3 regions of the Arthrobacter sp. NPDC058127 genome follow, and region 3 is predicted to be linked to each of the others. Evidence: riboswitches for the same ligand, from Rfam matches in the RefSeq annotation. Region 3 holds a riboswitch; each other region holds the start of a gene.

Region 1 (7,559 bases), on a different contig from region 3:
GGGCTGCTTCAGCCAGACGAAGTGCCACGTCCCTGCCCATTGGGCCGCGAGCACGGCTGCGGCCGCAATGACCAGCCCGCCAGCGAGAACCCAGACGTCCAGGCGGCTGTAGGTGGATTCGCGTGCCCAGGTCCGCCGTCCGCCGCCGAAGCCCCGCGCCTCCATGGTCACGGCCAAGCGGGACGCCCGACGGATCGCCTGGACCAACAGCCCGAAGCTTTGGCCGAGCATGGCCTTGAACCGTTGCGGCGGGCTCCCGTGCGAGCCGACACCCCGCGCGCGCCGTGCCATGCCGATGGTCTGCCATTCCTCCGCCATGAGCCCGACGAGCCGCAGCGCAGCCAAGGTGCCCAAGACAAAACGGTGCGGCAGTTTCGCCTTCTGCGCCAAGGCATCGGCAAGGTCGGTCGGATCGGTGCAGCTCATGAGGAGGATGGCTGGCAGCGCGATGGCCAGGCCACGCAGCATGAAGCCGAGTCCCAGCTGAAGTGAGCCTTCGCTGATAGACCAGATCCCGACGTCGAGCAGTATCCTTCCGCTGTCCGCCGACAGGATCGCGGTGCTCCAACCTCCGAGCGCGGCCGCGATAATCAAGGGCCAGCCGCGCTGCCAGAGCAAGCGCACGGTGAGCCCCGCGAGGGGGAACAACGCCAGTTCGCCGAGGAGCGCGGTCGAGGCTGACACCAAGTCGATGGACAACGCCAACACCAGGGTGATCAGGAAGACCGACACGAACTTGGCCAGCGGATTCGCGCGTGTCAGGAGGGCATTGTTGCCGCGCAGGGTCAGTGCGTCCCTCATGCCGCACCCGCTTCCTGCCGGGCGCCGCCTTGGAATGCAGGCTCGAGCCGCATCTCGGCGCCGCCCAGGACGGAGCTGAATTCCTGGTCGTGGGTCACGGAAACCACGGATGTGCCGGCGTCGAGCAGTTCCGACAGGAACGACGCAAGCTCAGCCCACGTGTTCGCGTCCTGGCCAAAAGTAGGTTCGTCCAGCACCAGGACGCGGGGATGCGCGGCAAGCACGGTGGCCACCGATAGCCGGCGCTTTTCGCCGCCGGAGAGCGTGTACGGATTGGCGTCCACGAGATGCCTCAGGCGCAGCCGCTCCAGCAACTCGTCCACGCGCTCCTCGCCATGGCCAAGGTGCTTGGGGCCGAACATGAGCTCGTCGAGCACCCGGCCGGTGACGAACTGGTGCTCGGGCTCCTGGAACACGGTCCCGATGCGGGAGATCAGCTGCTGGGCCTTCCACTTGAACGGGTCAGTGCCGGCACCGTCGCTGAGCCCGACGGCGGCAGTCACCGCCCCGGACACCGGCGCCAACAGCCCCGCAAGAGTCAAAGCGAACGTCGATTTTCCCGCGCCGTTGGGGCCAGTGATGGTCAGCGCTCGCCCGGCGAACACTTCGGCGTTGAGTCCGGCCTGCACGGGAAGGGGCGGGATGGTTTTGAACCCCCGGCGTCGTGACCGCTCGCGGGACACCGCGAGCTCCTGGGTGGCGAGCAGTAGCTCTCCCGCGTTCCTCGCCGCGGAGCTCCACGCCCCGTTCCCCGCCCCGGAGCCGGCCGCCGTTCCGGCGCCTGTTCCCGAACGTGGCCGGGTGGCCGGCACGTACCCGGGCACCCAAACGCCCGCAGCAGTGAGCATGTCCCTTGCTTGCGCCAGAACGGTGTCCGGATCGCCGTCCAGGAGCACCGCCGGCGTCGAGACTCCCGTGGAGGAGGAACTGCCCGGCTGGAGCACCACGATCCGGTCCACAAGGTCTTTCCAGACCGAAACCCGGTGCTCCACCACCACCAAGGTGGCGCCCGTCTTGTCCAGGCAGCGGCCCACGGCATCGCGGACCTCCAACACTCCGGCCGGGTCCAGGTTGGCGGTCGGTTCGTCCAGGAGGATCAAGCCGGGCCGCATCGCGAGGATGCCGGCCAGCGCAAGGCGTTGTTTCTGCCCGCCCGAGAGGGCCGACGTCGGGTGGTCGAGCGCAAAGTTGCCGCTCGCACTGCCACCGGCACTACGCCGCAGCCCGACGTCGTCGAGCGCTTCATGGACCCGCTTCCAGATTTCTTCCCGCGGCACGCAAAGGTTTTCGGCGCCGAACGCGACGTCGTCGCCCAGCCGGGAAAGCACCACCTGGGTTTCGGGGTCCTGTTGCATGAGTCCGGCACGGCCCCGCTGGGCCTTCGGCGAAACACCATCCACGAGCAACGAACCGGTCTCGTCGGCGTCGTCCCCTTCCTCGCCCAACACGCCAGCCAGGGCATGCAGGAGGGTCGACTTGCCTGCGCCCGAGGGGCCAAGCAGCAGAACACGCTCGCCGGGACGGATGTCCAGGTCGAGGGCGTGGATGGCCTGCGTGGTGCGGCCGGCGTGCCGCCAGCCCCAGCCTTGCGCGGAAATGGCGGCGGGTCGCACCACGGCAGAGGTGCCGGAATCAGGACTGGGCATCAGGAAAAGACGGGCTCCGAAGCGGCCTTGCGGGACGCGAACGCGCTCAGCACACCAGTCTTGGCCAGGCCGCGGGTAGCGATCCAGGACAGGGCACCGGCAATGACGGCCCCGGAGATCGTGCAAAACACGATGTACGCGAGCTTGTCGACCGGTTCGTAGGCGATGTTCCAGCCCCACGGCAGGAAGGAGTCGTTCAGACCGCAGAACAGGCCCGCACCGGCACCGGCCAGCAGGGACACAGGCAGGTTGAACTTCTTGTACATGAAGGCCAGGAAGATGAGTTCCGCACCGAGGCCCTGGAGCAGGCCCGAGATCAGCACCGTGGTGCCGTACTGCGAACCCATGATGAGCTCACTCGTGGCGGCCACTGTTTCGCAGAAAATTGCCGCACCGGGCTTGCGGACGATGAGCATGCCCAAGACTGCCGGAATCATCCAGCCGCCGGCGATCAGGCCGCTCAGGGGCGGGTAGCCGGCGGACATAGGCGTGGCGACCAGAGCCATCTGGTCCCATGCCCAGAAGATCACGCCACCGGCGATCGAGATCAGTGCCGCCACAACAATGTCCACGACGCGCCAGTTGTAACCAGGCTTGGTGAGGCCCGGCCTTGCAGAAATACCAGTCATTTTGTCCTCCTGAGGAACAGGAGGGGAAAGTGTTCCCCGGTTGCCTGCGAGCGGCCTCCGCCGCGCCGGTTCCGGACACTATGAGAACTCGACTCCCTTGCGCCGGTACTAGCCGGATCAGGTTCGAGGGTCTGCGGCTGTCCGCACTCTCAGCGCCCGTCCTCCGTGCCGCATTGCTGCGAGCCCGACGGCGGCGCTCCCCTGTCGTTATCAATCCACCCTTTTGGGCGTGGTTCAGTTTACACCTTGGAGGGGTTGCGGGCGCGGCGGCAAAAAGCGTTCCGACGGATTCCCCTGGATCATTTGCCGGGCGAGCGCAGTCCGGCCCGGAATGGCGCGGGCGGCCACAGAAACTGGGAGAATGATCCAGCAGAATGTGACACAGCAAGCGGGCAAAGGAGCGGTCTTGGCAGGCATGGGCGAAGCGAACAGCACCACAGTGGCCGAACCGAGGCTCGCCGCGAGCGTGATCCTGCTCCGGGATGCCGCAGTTCCTGGGCGCTCTGGAGACGCGGCGCAGGCTTTGGAGGTGTTCGTCCAGCACCGGGTGTCCACGATGGATTTCGCTGCCGGAATGGTCGTCTTCCCGGGCGGACGAGTGGACCAGGCGGACAGCTCCGGCTGGGACTTCACGGACGACGTCGTCGAGCGCCACGCCGCCGCATGGCACCGGAGCAGCATCGCCGTCGAGCCTTCCTCCGCCCGGTTCAACGCGGGCCGGGTACTGGCGGCCGCGCAGCGTGAGGTGTTCGAAGAGGCCGGGCTGAAGCTCGACGCCGCCACCCTCCGCCCATGGGCCAACTGGGTCACTCCGCCGGACCAGCCCAAGCGCTTCGACACGTACTTCTACCTTGCTTGCCCGGTTTCCGGAGCCGAGCCAAGGCACCAGACCACGGAAGCGTCATCGTCCTTGTGGATGCCGGTCCGCGGAATCCTGGATGCCGAAGCCGCCGGAACGCTCAAGCTCATGCCACCCACGCTGGCGCTACTGGATGAGCTCCTCGCCCTCGGCACGGTGGAAGCGGTGCTGGCCGAAGACCGTGACATTGTTCCCGTGCGTCCAAAGCCGGGAGCCTTGCAGGAGTTCTTCCGGCTGAGGCGCCAAGCCCCATCCGTTGCTCCGGAACTGCCCTGAAGTGGGGTTAGGCTGGGGACGGTCCTGTTTCCACCCGCAAGGAGTCCCGGAATGAACCTCCTCATCAAACTGCTCGGCACCGGCGTGAGCATCGGCGCAGGCTTTGTCGGCACCAAGCTCGTCAACGCGCTGTGGGAAAAAACCACGGGCAACAAGCCGCCCAAGGGACACGACGACATGGAGACGAGCCTCCGCTCAGCGCTGACCTTCGCCCTGATTTCGGCAACTGTCAGTGCCGTCATCCAGGTTCTCGCCGGCCGGAGCACCCAGCGCGCCATCTCCCGCTTCTCGAAGACGCAGGACATCGTCTAGGCTGACGGCCCGCCGTTGACGCCGTTAGGACCTGCGCTCCCGCCGTTGCGGGCGTTCCCAGCGTGGGGCATTGCCGAGCCCGCTTCTTGAGCTTTCTCCGCCGCCCGTTGACCGGCAGCCCGCAGCACCACGGCCTCGAGTTCGTCTGTGCTGAGAAGCTCGGGGTGGAGGTGCTTGGTCCGGTACCCTGCCCGGCCCACCATGTGTGCGGACACGGGCACAGTCAGCAGTTGGAAAATCCAAGCGACCGCGAGGACCGGCCAAACCCACCATTCGCGCATCTGCAGCCCCATGGCCGCCAAGACAAGGAACAGCCCCAGCACTTGGGGCTTGGTAGCTGCATGCATGCGGCTCATGAGGTCCGGGAACCGCAACAGTCCAATTGCCGCGCCCAATGACATCAGGGCACCAACAATCAGCAGTACCGCGGTGACGGCATCGATGACGGCGTCCGCTCCGGTGGCGTTAGGAGTCATTGACTTGTCCCCTCCGGTCGGCCACGAAGCGGGCCACCGTCACCGATCCGATGAACCCGATCAGCGTCAGCGCGACGAGCAGCACGAGGTTGTTGAGGTGCCTGTTGACGGCCATGTCGATGGCCAGCGCGGCACCCAGTATGGCGAGCAGCACGTCTGAGGCGAGCACCCGGTCCAGCAATGAAGGCCCGACGGCGATCCTGTAGATCGCGCCTGCCGCCGCGAGGCTAAGAATCACCGCCGTGACGATCAGCACGATGTCTTTCATGAGCCGGCTCCCCTCGTTGCAGGCCAGCCTTCGGCCTGGAGTGCGTCCAATTCCGTGCGGGTACCCATGATCCGGATCAACGAGGCCTCCGTGTCCTGGACTTCCTTGCGCAGCTTGGCGGTGTCCACATCGTTGCGGACATTGAGCCCGTGGATATAGAGCGTGGACGTCGAGCGGTCCACCTCCACCACCAGGGAACCCGGAATCAGCGAAATCACGTGCCCTGTTGCGGTCACCATGAGGTCGGAGTGGCTACGCAGGGGAACCGCGACGACGGCGTTGGTTACCGAGGGGCCCCGGAAGGCCGCCAAGTACATGACCTGGAAACTCGCGGCCACCACTTTGCCAAGGAACACGACGGCGAAAGGAATGGCCCGCAGCACGTTGAATCGTCCGCTGAGCTCCACTGGAGGCAAGTAGAAGACCCTGGCTACCACCACCGCGATCAGCGCACCGAACACCAGGTTGCCGGGGCTGAAGTCCCGCCAAAGCGCACCCCAAACGACCACCAGCCAGACCAGCAGGGGCAACTCGGTGCGGAACGAAATCCGCTTGCGGCTCACTTGCCACCTCCCTGCGGTACGGCCCCGGTGGGTGCGTCACCCTGCGGTGCCGCGATTCCTGGAACTTTGGCATTCCCGCCGAGCACGGAATGGATGTACGCGGTACGGTCCAGCATCTGTTCCGCGGAGTTTCCGGCCAATTGGAACAGCGGACCGGCGAAGACTGTCAGCGCCACGCCAAAGACCACGAGCGCGGCGGTTGGCCCCACCATGGTCCGCGGAAGCAGCCCGACGGCCGCCGTGTCTTTCAGGACGGCGGCAGGGTAATCCGCATCCTCCGGTTTCCGCCAGAAGGCGCGGTTCCAGACGCGCGCAATTGCCAGCAACGTCAAGAGACTCGTGACCACGCCGCCCACCACCAAGGTAATGGCCAGTGGCGTCCCCAGGGCAATGCCTGCCTGGAGGAGTCCGAGCTTCCCCAAGAACCCTGAGAAGGGCGGGATTCCTGCGAGGTTCATGGCCGGAATGAAGAACAAGAGCGCGAGGAGCGGAGACAGCTTTGCGAGCCCACCGAGCCTGTCCACGGAGGAGCTCCCACCGCGGCGCTCAATCAAGCCAGTCACCAGGAACAAGCTCGTTTGGACCGTGATGTGGTGGGCCACGTAGAAGACGGCGGCAGCAAGCCCGGCAACGGAAGACATGGCCAGCCCAAACACCATGTAGCCGATGTGGCTGACCAGGGTGAAGGAGAGTAATCGTTTGATGTCGCTCTGGGCTATGGCACCGAGAATGCCCACCAACATGGTGAGGAGTGCAACCACCATCAACGGGGTATTCAAAGTATCGCCCGGGAAGAGGAGGGTCTCCGTCCGGACCATGGCGTAGACACCCACTTTGGTGAGCAAGCCGGCGAACACGGCTGTGACCGGTGCTGGCGCCGTCGGATACGAGTCCGGCAGCCAAAAGGACAGCGGGAACACGGCGGCTTTGATGCCGAATGCCACGAGCAGCATGACGTGAAGCAGGTTCCTGGTGCCCGGATCCAGTTCGGCCAACTTGATGGCGAGATCCGCCATGGTGATGGTCCCGGTGGCCCCGTAGATCATCGCGATGGCGATAAGGAACAACACCGAGGACACGACGGAAACCACCACGTACGTGACCCCGGCGCGGATGCGCGGACCGGTGCCGCCCAAGGTCATGAGCACGTAGCTCGCCGTCAGCAAGATCTCGAAGCCGACGTACAGGTTGAAGAGGTCACCGGTGAGGAAGGCATTGGAGACGCCGGCCACCAGGATCAGGTAGGTCGGGTGGAAGATCGAGACCGGTGCCTCGCGGTCGCCGTCGGCCATGCCTTGGCCGGTGGCATAGACGAGCACGGCGAGGCTGATGACGGAGGAGACCACCAACATGAGCGAGGAGAACTGGTCTACCACCATCACCACGCCAAACGGCGGCTGCCAGCCGCCCAGAGTGACGGACGCGGTGCCTGTAGTCCATACCGAGGCAAGGAGCCAGCATTCCAGGAGCAAGGTAAGGGACAACAAAGCGATGCTGACCGCGCGTTGGGCCAGCGGGTTCCTGTTCAGGGCGAATGTCAGTGCGGCACCGAGGATGGGAAGTACGACGGCGAGCGGCGCCAGGCTGGCGATGTTCACAGGGGGCCTCCTTCCTTGGCAGCTTCGGTGACTGCCGTGACCGGGAATTCGGATGTTTCCTCGGGAACCACCGAGTCGTCTTCGGCGTCAAAGCTGGGTGTCTTCGCGACGCGCCGGTCTTCGGCATCGTC
Region 2 (7,559 bases), on a different contig from region 3:
GGCGTCGCAGCCGTGGCCGTCGCGGACGCCGGGGCACCGAGCGTGACGAAGCAGGAGAAGAAACCTCTGCGGAATCCGAGGACGAGGCAGAAGCCGGTACCGAGGAGGCGCTCGAAGAAGGCGTGACCTCCCGTCGCCGTCGGCGCCGGCGTCGTGGTGACCAGGACCTGGAGCTGACGGGCGGCGGAGACGACGATCCCCCCAACACTGTCACCCGTGTCCGCGCTCCCCGCGCACACGTTGAGACCACCAGCAGCTCCGACCGCGTCACGAGCGTCAAGGGCTCTACTCGCCTTGAAGCCAAGAAGCAGCGCCGCCGCGAGTCCCGCGAGACCGGCCGCCGCCGCCAGGTCATCACCGAGGCCGAATTCCTGGCTCGCCGTGAGTCCGTCGACCGCCAGATGATCGTTCGCCAGCGCGACGACAGGATCCAGATCGGTGTCCTGGAAGACGGCGTGCTCGCGGAGCACTTCGTGTCCAAGACACAGCAGGATTCCCTGATCGGCAACGTCTACCTGGGCAAGGTCCAGAACGTGCTGCCGTCGATGGAAGCCGCATTCGTCGACATCGGACGCGGCCGCAATGCCGTGCTGTACGCCGGTGAAGTCAACTGGGATGCCGTCACCCTGGAAGGCAAGCCGCGCCGCATCGAAAACGCCCTGAAATCAGGAGACTCCGTGCTGGTCCAGGTCACCAAGGACCCCGTGGGCCACAAGGGCGCACGCCTGACGAGCCAGATTTCGCTTCCCGGCCGCTACCTTGTGTACGTGCCCGGCGGTTCCATGACCGGCATCTCCCGTAAGCTGCCCGACGTCGAGCGCAACCGTCTGAAGAAGATCCTCAAGGACCGCCTCCCCGAGAACGCGGGCGTCATTGTCCGCACCGCCGCCGAGGGTGCTTCCGAGGAAGAACTGACGCACGATATCAACCGCCTGCGGGCCCAGTGGGAAGGCATCGAAAGCCAGTCCGCATCTACCAAGATCCTGGCCCCGGAACTGCTGTACGGCGAACCGGACCTCACCATCAAGGTTGTCCGCGACGTCTTCAACGAGGACTTCTCCAAGCTCATCGTTTCCGGCGATGAAGCCTGGGACACCATCGAGGCCTACGTCACCTATGTGGCGCCGGATCTGGTGGGACGTCTCGAAAAGTGGACGTCGGATCAGGACATCTTCTCGGCATGGCGCGTGGACGAACAGATCCACAAGGCATTGGAGCGCAAGGTCTTCCTGCCCTCCGGTGGTTCGCTCGTGATCGACCGCACCGAGGCCATGACGGTTGTTGACGTCAACACCGGAAAGTTCACCGGCAGCGGTGGCAACCTCGAAGAAACCGTCACCAAGAACAACCTTGAGGCCGCCGAGGAAGTGGTCCGCCAGCTGCGCTTGCGCGACATCGGCGGAATCATCGTCATCGACTTCATCGACATGGTCCTGGAATCCAACCGCGATCTCGTGTTGCGCCGCCTGGTCGAGTGCCTCGGCCGGGACCGCACCAAGCACCAGGTCGCGGAAGTGACGTCGCTTGGATTGGTCCAGATGACCCGCAAGCGCATGGGCACCGGCCTGCTTGAGGTCTTCGGCGAGCAGTGCGAAACGTGCGCAGGGCGCGGAATCGTCACGCATGACGAGCCCGTGGAGCATCGCCGGGCCAACGTGGTGGCCGCTGAACACCACCACCCGCGCACGGAGTCACTCCCGGCCGTCCGCCCGGAGCAGCGCAAGCGCCGCCGCGGCAGGGGGACAGGGCAGGGGACTTCCGAGCTCCCGATCACCCCTCCTGTGCCGGTCCACTCCGTGGAATCCACTGATCCGAACCGCCAGGCAGCCACCCGCGCAGCCCTTGCGACCATCGCGGCTGCGGCCCACGCTGCCCACCTGCACGACGACGAACTCCACCACGCGGCGGAATTGCTCGCCGACGGGCACGCAGCGGAAGCAACCCCTCTGCAGGCACCCGCGGCCCCGGTCTCGGCTCCTGCCGTTGCTTCGGGTAGCGAGGAACGCTCGAAGCCTGTGCTGCGATTCGGCGGCGAGGAAGTGGCGTTGCCTTTCGTCCACCACGAAGAAGAGCCGGCGAGTGGCGCTCCTGCCATGAGCCTGGATCTGTTGGCGCAGGCATTCGCGGGCCTCGGAGAAGCTCCGGACACCGCGACGGCCGCAACGGAGTCCCGGGAAGCGCCCGCAGAGGCTCCCGCGGCCGTTGCAAGCGGGGAATCCCTGGAGTCGGCTTCGCGTGGACGCCGGGGCCGCCGCAACCGTAGTGCCAGCCGTGCCCAGGGTGCCGCCAACGCCACCAACGTGGAGCACCACGAGGTTGCAGCCGCTGCCTCCGGTGGGGCCGCGCACGAGGCCAAGGCGCCCGACGCATCCCCGGTCAAGCCGACGGCGGCAGCAGAACCGATCATTCTCGGAGTCGGCGTGCCCAAGTCCGAACTCTAAACGCAGTACCTAGTCCGAAGCCCCGGCCGTTCCCGCTCTTGCGGAAACCGCCGGGGCTTCGGCGTTGCCGGCCCATTTGCCGGACCAGTTGCCGGACCTCACGACAGTGCGGTTACAAAGGGAGATTTCAGCGGGCGAGGTGTGATCCGGGTTAAGCTAGGGGACTGACACGGGGTGCCGCGCACCAAGCCGGCTGAGACCAGACCCGTTGAACCTGTCCGGTTAGCACCGGCGAAGGGATGTCTCGAATGACTGTTTCGGCACACTCGGCTGTCTACCCGCTCAAGGCCGTCCAGCGCCCTATCCCCAGGGTCCTCAGCATTGCCGGCTCGGATCCGTCGGGCGGTGCCGGGATCCAAGCTGACCTGAAGAGCATTGCCGCCAACGGCGGTTACGGCATGGCCGTCATCACGGCACTCACAGTACAAAACACGCAGGGAGTCACCGGCGTTCACGTGCCTCCCGTGGAGTTCCTGCGGCAGCAATTGGATGCCATTAGCGACGACATCACCGTTGATGCCGTCAAAATCGGCATGCTCGGGGACGCGGCCGTCATCCACGAAGTCCGCCGCTGGCTCGGCGAGGCGCGCCCCGCCGTCGTCGTGCTGGATCCGGTGATGATCGCGACCAGTGGCGACCGGCTCCTCGCGGAGTCCGCTGAAACCGCACTGCGGGAACTTCTGCCCCTCGCCGACTTGGTGACCCCCAACCTTCCTGAATTGGCCATGCTGCTTGGCGAGCCTGTTGCCACCGACTGGGCATCGGCGTTGGAGCAAGGCAAACGTCTGGCCGCTGCCTGCGGAAACACCGTCCTGGTGAAGGGAGGCCATCTGCAAGGATCCGGCTGCCCCGATGCGCTGGTCAACACCGGGGGAGTCCTGAGCCAGGACGTGGTGGAATTCGCCGGCCAACGCGTGGAGACCCGCAACAGCCATGGCACGGGATGTTCCCTGTCGTCTGCGATGGCGACGGCAAAAGCGCGGCTCGGCGATTGGGAGTCTGCCCTGCATGAAGTCAAGCCCTGGCTTCAGGAGGCGCTGACCCAATCCGAGAGGCTGGAGGTGGGGAAGGGCAACGGGCCCATCCATCATTTCCACACTCTCCAGCACTCCCTTCAGCCGGGGGACTTCGCGGTCCGGATGTGGGACGCCGCCCAATCGGAGCTTGCGGCCATTTATGGCCTGGACTTCATCCAGGACTTGCAAACCGGTGGGCTCAGCGAAGCGCAGTTCAGCTATTACCTGTCGCAGGATGCCATCTATCTCAACGGCTATTCCCGGGTCCTGGCGCGTGCAAGTGCGCTCGCCCCCAGCGAAAACGAACAGCTGTTCTGGGCCCGCGGCTCGCAGATGTGCCTCGAAGTCGAGTCCGAGCTGCATCGGAATTGGCTTAGCGGACGCCAGGGAAGCCGAGAACTGGGCCCCGTCACCAAGGCCTATGTGGACCACTTGCTGGCGGCGTCGGCGTCGGGCAGCTATGCCGTGCTGCTGGCCGCAGTACTGCCCTGCTACTGGTTGTACGCCGAGGTGGGACAGCAGCTCCACCGTGGCTATGTCCAGGCAGGAGCGTCGGACGAGCACCCTTACGCCGACTGGCTGCGCACCTACGCAGACGAGGCGTTCGCAGAGGCCACCCGCAAGGCGATCGACCTCACGGATGCCGCCGCGCAGGCTGCCTCACCGGCCGAGCGCGCGGCCATGATGGAGGCTTTCTCCCAATCCTGCCGCTATGAAACTGCGTTCTTCGATGCTCCAAGGCTGCACAGCTGACCTTGGTTCCTGTCGCGGAGGGACGGGATGAAGGGCTGTTTCGGCAGGCGCCGCAGCGTGTCGGGGTGAGGATCCGAGCTTTTCCCGGCGGGCAGGGTAAGGTGGACGGGCACGGTACCGGATGGCGGCATAGCCAGTCTGTGGCAGCCATCACGTGGCAGCCTCCGGACCTGGCCTCATTTGCAGCCGAAGGCGAAACTAGCGTAATCTAGATCTTCGGTGCTTACGCCAACACTTGGGTTATGCCCCTAGAGACCTTTCATTTGGAATTGACGTTTCATTTGGAACTGTTCAAGGGATGACTCATGGATTCCGTACCGGAGTCCACGGCGTTGAGGCACAGCGTGAACCAGGCCCGTTTTCGGATCGGGGTTCCGCACGCAAATTTAGTAATAAACGTCGAGAGAAGTGAGTGCCCAAGTGGTGTACGCGATTGTCCGCGCAGGCGGCCGCCAAGAAAAGGTTTCCGTTGGAGACTACGTAACCCTGAACCGCGTCCCCGGTGGAGCCGGCAGCACTCTTGAGCTGCCCGCACTGCTCCTGGTGGACGGTGACAAGGTCACCTCCGCTGCTGCGGATCTGGCCAAGGTCAAGGTTACGGCTGAGATCCTCGAAGACCTCCGTGGTCCGAAGATCGTCATCCAGAAGTTCAAGAACAAGACCGGCTACAAGAAGCGCCAGGGTCACCGTCAAGAACTGACCAAGATCAAGATCACCGGTATCAAGTAACCACTGGTTGCTGTTCAGGTTTTCAACAGATTCCCCAGAATTTAAAGGCAGGCATTTCAAATGGCACATAAAAAAGGCGCGAGCTCCACTCGCAACGGTCGTGACTCCAACGCCCAGTACCTCGGCGTAAAGCGCTTCGGTGGCCAGGTCGTTTCCGCAGGCGAGATCATCGTCCGCCAGCGCGGCACCCACTTCCACCCGGGCGCCGGTGTCGGCCGCGGTGGCGACGACACCCTGTTCGCCCTGCAGGCAGGTGCGGTTGAGTTCGGTACTCGCCGTGGCCGTCGCGTAGTGAACATCGTTGCTGCTGCAGCTGCAGAGTAATAACACGTTCTGAACGGGTGGAGCGGGCCGTATGGCCCGCTCCATCTGTCTTTTTAACCGCACTAGAATTTACTAGGGCGGGCGGCGGCGCATCAGCCGGCAAACGCATTTCAAGCAGTAATTTCCACATAGAGGAGAAACACGTGGCGACCTTCGTAGACCGGGTAGTACTTCACGTATCCGGCGGAACAGGCGGCCACGGCTGTGTCTCTGTTAAGCGCGAGAAGTTCAAGCCCCTCGGCGGACCCGACGGCGGCAATGGCGGCAATGGCGGCGACGTCATCCTGCGCGTCGATGCACAGACAACTACTTTGCTTGATTACCACCACGCACCGCACCGCCACGCAACCAACGGTGGCCCGGGCATGGGCGACTGGCGCGGCGGCAAGAACGGCGAAACCCTCGTGCTTCCCGTCCCGGACGGCACCGTGGTCAAGACCAAGGACGGCGTTGTCCTTGCTGACCTTGTCGGTGAAGGCACCGAGTTCATCGCCGCTGCAGGCGGCCAGGGCGGCCTTGGCAACTCTTCGTTGTCTTCGCAGAAGCGCCGGGCTCCCGGCTTCGCGCTCCTCGGTATTGAAGGCGACTCCAGCGACATCGTCCTGGAACTGAAGTCCATCGCAGACATCGCGCTGGTCGGCTTCCCCTCGGCAGGCAAGTCCAGCCTTGTCGCGGCGATGTCAGCGGCGCGGCCCAAGATCGCCGACTACCCGTTCACTACCTTGATCCCCAACCTCGGCGTGGTCCAGGCCGGCGACGTCCGGTTCACCATTGCCGACGTTCCCGGGCTGATCGAAGGCGCGAGCGAGGGCAAGGGCCTGGGCCACAACTTCCTGCGCCACGTTGAGCGTTGCGCCGCGCTGGTGCACGTGCTGGACTGCGGAACCTTGGAAGCGGACAGGGACCCGCTCTCGGATCTTGCGATTATCGAGCAGGAGCTGGACAAGTACGCCGTGGACATGAGCTACGCCGGTGTCGACGGCGAAGTGGTCCCCCTGAACGAACGCCCCAAGCTTGTGGTCCTGAACAAGGTGGACCTGCCTGATGGCCGGGATATGGCAGAGTTCGTCCGTCCCGAACTGGAACAGCGCGGCTACCGCGTCTTCGAAGTTTCCGCCACGAGCCATGAAGGCCTGCGCCAGCTGAGCTTCGCCATGGGCGAGATTGTCATGGCCGCCCGCAGGGCCGTGGCCATTGCGCCCCCCAAGGTCGCAGCCCCCGTCCTCCGCCCCCGTGCCGTCAACGAGTCCGGCTTCAAGATTCGCCGCGAAGAAAAGAACCTCGAGCCGCTCTTCCGCGTGCTGGGGGAGAAGCCGGTCCGCTGGGTCAAGCAGACCGACTTCACCAATGAGGAAGCCATTGGCTACCTGGCCGATCGCCTGGCCAAGCTCGGCATCGAAAACGAATTGTTCAAGATGGGTGCCGTTCCGGGCGACACCGTGGTGATCGGTGAAGAGGACGGCGTCGTGTTCGACTGGGAGCCCACCATGATGGCGGGCGCCGAACTCCTGGCGACGCCTCGAGGCACGGACATCCGTGTTGCCGACATCGGCGACCGTCCCACACGTTCGCAGAAGCGCGATGAGCAGATCGAGCGACGCGAGGCCAAGGCTGCCGCGCGGGCCGAGCTCGAAGCCGAGCGCAAGGCGGGCATCTGGACGGAGTCCGTCAGCCGCCGTCGTGCAGCCCAGCCCCTGAAGGAAAGCGGCCTGGAAGCCGAAAATGACGACTAGCACGGCCCGTATCGCTGAAGTCACGGAAGGCGACGACGCCGCGGAACGCCAGGCACTGGCCGGCGCCAAGCGGATCGTGGTCAAAGTAGGTTCGTCTTCGCTGACCAGTATCAAAGGCGGCATCTCGGAGAAAGCGCTGACTGCCCTCGTTCACGCCTTGGCCGAGAAGCGGAATTCCGGGACGGAGATCATCCTGGTCTCGTCCGGTGCGATCGCGGCGGGTCTAGCACCGCTCGGGCTCGCCAAGCGTCCCAAGGACCTCGCCACGCAGCAGGCTGCAGCCAGTGTGGGCCAAGGGCTTTTGATGGCGCGCTACTCGCAGGCTTTCGCGGCGCACGGGGTCACGGTCAGCCAGGTCCTGTTGACTGCGGATGACCTGATGCGGCGAACCCAGCACAGCAACGCATACCGGGCGCTTGACCGTCTGCTGAACCTCGGCGTCGTGCCTGTCGTGAACGAAAACGACACCGTGGCAACGCACGAAATCCGCTTTGGCGACAACGATCGCCTGGCCGCTTTGGTGGCGCACCTTGTGCGGGCGGATGCGTTGGTCCTGCTTTCCG
Region 3 (7,559 bases):
GTTGGCGAAGCGGAGTCCCAGGATGTTGAACACGGTGGCCTTGCCCAGGAAGTGGTCCACGCGGTGGATGTGGTCCTCGGGGACCAAAGCGGCGAGGGTCTTGTTGAGTTCCCGGGCGGATTCGGAACTGGATCCGAAGGGTTTCTCCATCACCAGGCTTGTTCCGGGAGGAAGCTGCTGGGCGGTGAGGACCTCGCAGGCCTTCTGGCTGATATGCGGTGGCAAAGCGAAGTAGACCGCGATTGGTGCTTCGAGCGCGGCCAGGAGCGTCGCGAGCCGGCCCTCCGCAGTGACATCCACTTGATGGTATTCGGTACTTTTCTCCAGGGCCGCGATTGCTTTCCTGCCCGCGGCACCTGCACCCTTGGCGGCCTCCTCGAAGGCACCGCCCACACGTTTGGTCCACTGTTCGGGCGTCCACGGGTCGGAGCCGGCTCCAACAAGCTTCAGGCCGTTCGCAAGGCCGCCGGCCACGAGCCTGGCAAGGCCCGGCAACAGCAATCGGCCCGTCAGATCTCCGGAGGCGCCTAGGATGAGCAACGTATTTACTGTTGTTTTGCTGGTCACTGTGCCAGCATGCCATCTTGCAGGCGCGTCTTGGTACCCTAGATAGTCGAGTCCCTCAGTTGACTCAGATTTGTTTGGGGCAGGAATCGTCAAGATATTGGTGCGTCGGAACGGCCGCCATTCGTAGACCATTGAAAGAAGTGCACGGCGCGTGTTCAATTCACTCTCTGACCGGTTGACAGCAACCTTCAAGAATCTCCGTGGCAAGGGCCGCCTCACCGAGGCCGACGTCGACGCCACCGTCCGCGAGATCCGGCGTGCCCTTTTGGACGCCGACGTTGCCGTGCCCGTGGTCCGCGAGTTCACCGGCCGCATCCGTGAACGTGCCCTGGGCGCTGAGGTTTCCGCGGCCCTGAACCCGAGCCAGCAGATCGTGAAGATCGTCAACGAGGAGCTCCAGGAGATCCTCGGCGGCGAGACTCGTCGTATCCGCTTGGCGAAGACCGGCCCCACCATCATCATGCTCGCCGGCTTGCAGGGTGCGGGTAAGACCACCCTCGCCGGCAAGCTTGCCAAGTGGCTCAAGGCCCAAGGTCACAGCCCCGTGCTCGTTGCCGCCGACCTCCAGCGTCCCAACGCCGTAACGCAGCTCCAGATTGTCGGCGAACGCGCCGGCGTACCTGTGTTTGCTCCGCACCCCGGCACCACCTCGGATCTGGATGTTCCCACGGGCGACCCGGTCGCCGTCGCCCGCGCCGGCGTCGACGAAGCCCGCCAGAAGCTGCACGACGTCGTGATCGTGGACACCGCGGGACGCCTCGGCGTCGACGCCGAAATGATGGACCAGGCGCGCCGTATCCGCCAGGCGATCATCCCGAACGAAGTGCTGTTCGTGATCGACTCCATGATCGGCCAGGACGCCGTCAACACGGCGGTTGCCTTCGATGAAGGCGTCAACTTCACGGGTGTCGTGCTGTCGAAGCTCGACGGCGACGCCCGCGGTGGTGCGGCCCTGTCGGTCGCGTCGGTCACCGGGAAGCCGGTCATGTTCGCGTCTACCGGCGAAGGACTCGACGACTTCGAACTGTTCCACCCGGACCGCATGGCCTCCCGCATCCTCGACATGGGCGACGTTCTCACCCTGATCGAACAGGCCGAGAAGAACTGGGACAAGGACGAAGCTGCCCGGATGGCGAAGAAGTTCGCCGACCAGGAAGACTTCACCCTGGACGACTTCCTCGCCCAGATGCAGCAGATCCGCAACATGGGCTCCATGAAGAAGATGCTCATGATGATGCCGGGTGCGCAGAACATCCGCCAGCAGCTGGAGCAGTTCGACGAGCGCGAAATCGATCGCGTGGAGGCGATTGTCCGCTCCATGACCCCGCACGAGCGTCTGGCTCCAAAGATCATCAACGGTTCCCGTCGCGCCCGTATCGCCCGTGGTTCCGGCGTGCACGTTTCCGAGGTCAACGGCCTCCTGGAGCGTTTCGCGCAGGCACAAAAGATGATGAAGAAGCTGGCCCAGGGCGGAGGCATGCCCGGGATGCCTGGCATGCCCGGCCTCGGTGGCGGTTCCCGCAAGGCAAGCAAGAGCGCGCCCAAGAAGAAGGCCCGTTCCGGAAACCCCGCCAAGGCGGCCCAGGAACTGCGCGACGCCGAGAACAAGCGGGCGAACGCCGTTCGCACCGGGGCAGCATTCGGCCAGCCTTCCGGCGACTTCGACCCCTCGCAGCTGAACCTGCCCAAGGGCTTCGATAAGTTCCTCGGCAAGTAGCGCTCCCGCCCAACTGGCTAGCAGTAGGTGTCGTTTTGACGCCCCAGAACGACAATAACTGCTAGTGAGTTGGGTTGTCGGCCCCGTGCCATAGGCTGGGGGGATGCAAAAGCAGCGCGTCGTGTTCGTCCATGGAGCAGGCACATTCGGCGCTGCCGCGTGGCCGAAACAGCATGGCATGGCGCTGGCATACGATGCACTGTTCCTGAAACGCCACGGCTTTGATGCGCAGGCCGAGCCTTTGGAATCCGATGTTGCAGCCGATGTGGAGATTATCCTCGAGTGCCTCGGAGCTCGGGAGGCCGCTTCGGCGGCCGGCCCCGCGCGTGGAGGCCATGTCGTGGCGCATTCCCAAGGCGCGATTTCCGCCATGCTGGCTGCGGTGGAGAGGCCGGACCTGATCCGCTCCCTCGTGCTGGTTGAACCGGCGTGCCTTTCCTTGACTGCTGAATTGCCCGCCACCGCGGCTTACCGGGCACTGATGGAGCCCTTGTTCGCGATCCGGAACGAACTCAGCGACGACGATTACCAACGTGAATTCGTCCGCCGGGCGTTTTCCTCGGAGGCTGCAGTCCTCAGCACTCCGGAGGCCAGGCGTACCGCGCGACGCCTGCGGCTCCAAGCGCCGCCGTGGGAAGCGCCCCTGCACATTGTGCCGGGCGTTCCCACGCTTGTCCTGACCGGTGGTTGGGAACCCCTGTACGAAGAGATCGCCGGCTACCTGCAGGAAACCGGTGCCCTCCACCGCGTTGCGGCTGGAGGACACCGGCCTCATGACTCAGTTGAAGGAGACCGGATGATCCGCTCCTTCATCGCGGATGTCAGCCGCGCCGGGTCAGTCCAAGCTTCCTGATCAGTTCAGGCTTCCTGACGTCGCCTCACGTTTTCCTGCGGGAACCTCGAGTTCGGGCAGGTAGACCTTTCCGCCGGATGCCAGGAACTCCTCGCTCTTTTCGCGCATCCCGCTGTACATTTCCGCGATGGCTGCCTGGGAATCCGCGGAGCCGTATTCGTCACGGATGTCCTGGCTGATGCGCATGGAGCAGAATTTCGGGCCACACATGGAGCAGAAATGCGCCGTCTTGGCCGGTTCGGCGGGGAGGGTCTCGTCGTGGAACGCTTCGGCCGTGACTGGATCCAATGACAGGGCGAACTGGTCACGCCAGCGGAACTCGAAGCGGGCCTTGGAGAGGGCATCGTCGCGTTCGTGGGCGCCCGGGTGTCCCTTGGCAAGGTCCGCGGCGTGGGCGGCGATCTTGTACGTGATCACGCCGGTCTTGACGTCGTCCTTGTTTGGCAGGCCCAGGTGTTCCTTCGGGGTGACGTAGCAGAGCATCGCGGTTCCGTAGCGTGCGATCTCCGTGGCGCCGATGGCCGAGGTGATGTGGTCGTAGCCCGGAGCGACGTCCGTGACCAGGGGACCCAAAGTGTAGAACGGAGCGCCCTTGCAAAGCTCCTGCTGGCGCTCCACGTTTTCCCGCACCAAGTGGAAGGGAACGTGGCCGGGTCCTTCCACCATGACCTGGACGTCGAATTCCCACGCCCGCTGCGTCAGCTCGGCCAGGGTGTCGAGCTCGGCGAACTGCGCGGCGTCGTTGGCGTCCGCCGTCGCTCCCGGGCGCAAGCCGTCGCCGAGGGAGAACGCGACGTCGTACTTGGCGAAAATTTCGCAGAGCTCGTCGAAGTGGGTGTAGAGGAAGTTTTCCTCGTGGTGGGCCAGGCACCAGCCCGCCATGATGGAGCCGCCGCGGGAGACGATGCCCGTCACGCGGTTGGCAGTGAGCGGCACGTAGCGCAGCAGCACGCCGGCGTGGATGGTCATGTAGTCCACGCCTTGCTCGCACTGTTCAATGACAGTGTCGCGGAAGATTTCCCACGTGAGCTTGTTGGCTTCGCCGTTGACTTTCTCGAGGGCCTGGTAAATGGGCACGGTGCCGATCGGCACGGGGGAGTTGCGGATGATCCACTCACGGGTGGTGTGGATGTCGTCGCCCGTGGACAGGTCCATGACCGTGTCGGCGCCCCATTGCGTTGCCCACTGCAACTTGTCCACTTCCTCGGCGATGGAACTGGTGACGGCCGAGTTGCCGATATTGGCATTGATCTTCACCAGGAACGCCTTGCCGATGATCATCGGTTCGGATTCGGGGTGGTTGATGTTGTTGGGGATGATGGCCCGGCCTGCGGCGACTTCGCTGCGGACCAGTTCAACATCGCAGTTTTCGCGTAGTGCCACGAACTGCATTTCGGGCGTCACGATGCCCTGCTTGGCATAGTGCATCTGTGTCACGGTCTTGCCGTCGACGGCGCGGCGGGGCACCGGCTGTGCGCCCTTCCACTCCGCCGAGGCCGCGCCGCGGCGCACGGCAGACTTGCCGTCGTCGAGAAGGTTCCGTTCGCGGCCGCTGTAGGCCTCGGTGTCGCCGCGGGCTTCGATCCACTCGCTGCGGAACGGTTCGAGGCCCACGACGGGATCACTACCGGGTCCTGCGGTGCGGTACACCTGGAATGGCGCGTTGGCCTCGCCGTTCGGGGACGGTTCCAGGGCTATTTCAGTCACTGGAACCCGGATTCCCGTTTCGGCATCTTCAAGGAACGAGAGGGAATGCGACTTGAGGGACTGTGTCACCTCTTGGGCCGATCCGTTTTGGGTAGGGCTCAGCTGTGTTTCTTTGGTGCTCAAAGGATTACTCACTTCCTTCGCCGGCATTACCCGGACAGGTTCAACGGTCGCAGGCTGCGTCAGCCCGATCTCAGCCCTTGCAAGGGCCCCCGTGTGGTCGTAGACGAAGCTACCACAGCTGAGAGTTCCAGAGACAGATGTGACCGAGGACAGATGTGACCGGGCCGGGCGCGGCGTCGGAGTCTAGGGTGGAATCATGGCGGAAATCATCGAATTCAGCGGCACCGTCCTCACCGGGCCGGACGTGGAACGGCGCGGCCTCTGGTCGGTCGACGGACGGCTGACCTTTTTGCGGCCTGCTGCCGTACCGGACGTCGTCCTGGACGGATGGGTGGCGCCCGGACTTGTCGACTCACACTGCCATGTTGGCTTGGGCAAGGGTGGAGCGGTGGACGAGGAGACTGCCCGTCTGCAGGCAACGGCGGATCGTAACGCCGGGACGCTCTTGATCCGCGACGCGGGATCCGCAAGTGACACGCGCTGGCTGCAGCGCCGGGCGGACATGCCCAGGATCATCCGCGCAGGCAGGCACATCGCGAGGCAACGCCGGTACATCCCCGGGCTGGCCGAAGAGGTTGAGCCGGAGAATCTGGTGGAGGCGGTGCGCAAGCAGGCCCGGTCCGGAGATGGCTGGGTCAAGATCGTCGGGGACTGGATCGACCGCTCGGCCGGGGATCTTGGCCCGTCCTTCCCGGCCGCCGTCGTCAAGGACGCGGTGGCGGCGGCACACGACGAGGGGGCCCGGGTGACCGCCCATTGCTTCGCCGAAGGGACTATCGTCGACGTGCTCGACGCCGGCATCGACTGCATCGAGCACGCCACCGGTCTCCTCCCGCACCATATTCCGCGGCTGCTGGACCAGGATGTTCCGATCGTCCCGACCCTCATCAACATTGCGACTTTTCCGGACATCGCGAAGCAGGCTGAAACCAAGTTCCCGCGTTACGCCGCCCACATGATCGCGTTGTGGGAGCGCCGGCATGAGCGGGTCCTCGAGGCGTTCGACGCCGGTGTGCGGGTGTATGCCGGGACCGACGCCGGCAGCGTCATCAAGCACGGCCGGATCGGCGAGGAAATTCTGGAACTGCACCAGGCCGGCCTTCCGGCGGCCGCCGCCCTCGATGCCGCCTGCTGGTCCGCCCGCGAGTGGCTGGGTGCCGACGGCATCAGCGAAGGCGCCAGTGCCGACGTCGTGCTCTACGCAAACGATCCCCGTGCGTCCCTTGAGATCGTGCTGAAGCCGCAATGCACCGTGCTGAGGGGACACATTTCAAGAAGCGCCGGGCATTAGGAATAAATTGAAGCTTCAAGTAATTTAGATACATAGAGGTTGCCGAAGGGCGGCGCCACGAAAGCCGGGAGTTTCACATGACCATCACATCCAGCCAGGATCTCCTTCCTGCCGAACTCACCATGGGCACTGTCATGCTCAAAGTGGGGGACATGAAGCTCATGGGCGACTACTACCAGCGGGCGCTGGGCCTGGACGTCGTCGCCGAACAGGATGGCGGACTCTACTTTGGCAGGCTCGGCAAGCCGCTGGTGCACTTGGCTCCGGCCTCCGGGCTCCAGATCCCGGGCCGCGGAGAGGCCGGGCTCTTCCACACGGCTTTGCTCTTCGAAGACCAGTCATCGCTCGCCGCAACTGTTGCCTCGGCGGCGCAATACGAACCCCATGCCTTCGTCGGCAGCGCAGACCACCTCGTCAGCGAGGCCTTCTACTTCACCGACCCGGAGGGCAACGGCATCGAGCTCTACTACGACAAGCCCCGCGAAGGCTGGGAGTGGAACGGTAGTTCGGTCGTCATGGACAGCCTGCCGCTCCCGCCGCAGCGCTACCTCCAGCAGTACTTGAGCGAATCGGCGGTGACCGGCCAGCATGAGGCGGGCGCCGGCGTCGGGCATGTCCACCTGCAGGTGGGCGACGTGCGGACCGCCCATGATTTCTACGTCGACACCCTGGGCTTCGAGCAGACGGCCGGCTGGCATGGGCAGGCCCTGTTCGTCTCCGCGGGCGGCTACCACCACCACATGGCCATGAATGTGTGGAACAGCCGCGGTGCAGGTCCGCGCAAGGACACGCTCGGCCTCGGCGAGGTGGTCATCGAGGTGCCGTCAGGAGACGACGTCGGCGCGCTCGCCGATCGCCTCAAGGTTGCCGGCATCGCGTCCCACCACACCGGCCAGGAGCTGCGCTTCGAGGACCCGTGGCGCAACCGGCTGCGCGTCGCCGTCCGCTAGCGTCCAACTTGCTCCCCGACTTCGCTTCGCTCAGCCGGGGACCCCTCGCAAGTTACACTTAGGCTCGACGGCGTGGCGCGCACTTTTCGGCCACGCCGCAGCTCCGTTGGCACGAATGAATGAGAGTAGTTTCCATGGGCTTTGCTGAAATCTTTGTTGCCACCCACGATGAAGCACTCAAGAGGGCCGCTGCCCTGGAGAAGGGCAGTGACGTATCCGGCGCCGCGGTACGGATCCCGGGAATCAGCGATTTTGAAGTAGAACAACTTGGCGACCTGGCCGGCACGGCCGTGCACGCAGCCGGGGCCGACTATGAGCTCGCTTTGGTGGACGTCACCAGCGACGCCTTGC

The links. Region 3 has a riboswitch for thiamine pyrophosphate ahead of thiC (phosphomethylpyrimidine synthase ThiC). Riboswitches for the same ligand answer to the same signal wherever they lie in the genome.
Region 1: another riboswitch for thiamine pyrophosphate. It lies ahead of ACFVTG_RS09780 (ECF transporter S component); the one in region 3 lies ahead of thiC (phosphomethylpyrimidine synthase ThiC).
Region 2: another riboswitch for thiamine pyrophosphate. It lies ahead of thiD (bifunctional hydroxymethylpyrimidine kinase/phosphomethylpyrimidine kinase); the one in region 3 lies ahead of thiC (phosphomethylpyrimidine synthase ThiC).

The regions. Positions count from the first base shown of each region.
Region 1 is NZ_JBHVTT010000005.1:115,328-122,886, reverse strand. It holds gene ACFVTG_RS09790 (energy-coupling factor transporter transmembrane component T) at 1-801, opposite strand, end outside; gene ACFVTG_RS09785 (ABC transporter ATP-binding protein) at 798-2,447, opposite strand; gene ACFVTG_RS09780 (ECF transporter S component) at 2,447-3,076, opposite strand; TPP riboswitch at 3,153-3,289, opposite strand; gene ACFVTG_RS09775 (NUDIX domain-containing protein) at 3,438-4,211, shown strand; gene ACFVTG_RS09770 (DUF4235 domain-containing protein) at 4,263-4,523, shown strand; gene mnhG (monovalent cation/H(+) antiporter subunit G) at 4,520-4,999, opposite strand; gene ACFVTG_RS09760 (monovalent cation/H+ antiporter complex subunit F) at 4,989-5,267, opposite strand; gene ACFVTG_RS09755 (Na+/H+ antiporter subunit E) at 5,264-5,830, opposite strand; gene ACFVTG_RS09750 (Na+/H+ antiporter subunit D) at 5,827-7,428, opposite strand; gene ACFVTG_RS09745 (Na(+)/H(+) antiporter subunit C) at 7,425-7,559, opposite strand, start outside.
Region 2 is NZ_JBHVTT010000001.1:660,556-668,114, reverse strand. It holds gene ACFVTG_RS02980 (Rne/Rng family ribonuclease) at 1-2,441, shown strand, start outside; TPP riboswitch at 2,602-2,698, shown strand; gene thiD (bifunctional hydroxymethylpyrimidine kinase/phosphomethylpyrimidine kinase) at 2,690-4,210, shown strand; gene rplU (50S ribosomal protein L21) at 4,631-4,939, shown strand; gene rpmA (50S ribosomal protein L27) at 5,000-5,263, shown strand; gene obgE (GTPase ObgE) at 5,407-6,996, shown strand; gene proB (glutamate 5-kinase) at 6,986-7,559, shown strand, end outside.
Region 3 is NZ_JBHVTT010000027.1:16,823-24,381, reverse strand. It holds gene ACFVTG_RS23230 (glucose-6-phosphate dehydrogenase) at 1-567, opposite strand, end outside; gene ffh (signal recognition particle protein) at 719-2,284, shown strand; gene ACFVTG_RS23220 (alpha/beta fold hydrolase) at 2,388-3,137, shown strand; gene thiC (phosphomethylpyrimidine synthase ThiC) at 3,138-4,967, opposite strand; TPP riboswitch at 4,963-5,070, opposite strand; gene ACFVTG_RS23210 (amidohydrolase family protein) at 5,164-6,258, shown strand; gene ACFVTG_RS23205 (VOC family protein) at 6,336-7,208, shown strand; gene ACFVTG_RS23200 (hypothetical protein) at 7,343-7,559, shown strand, end outside.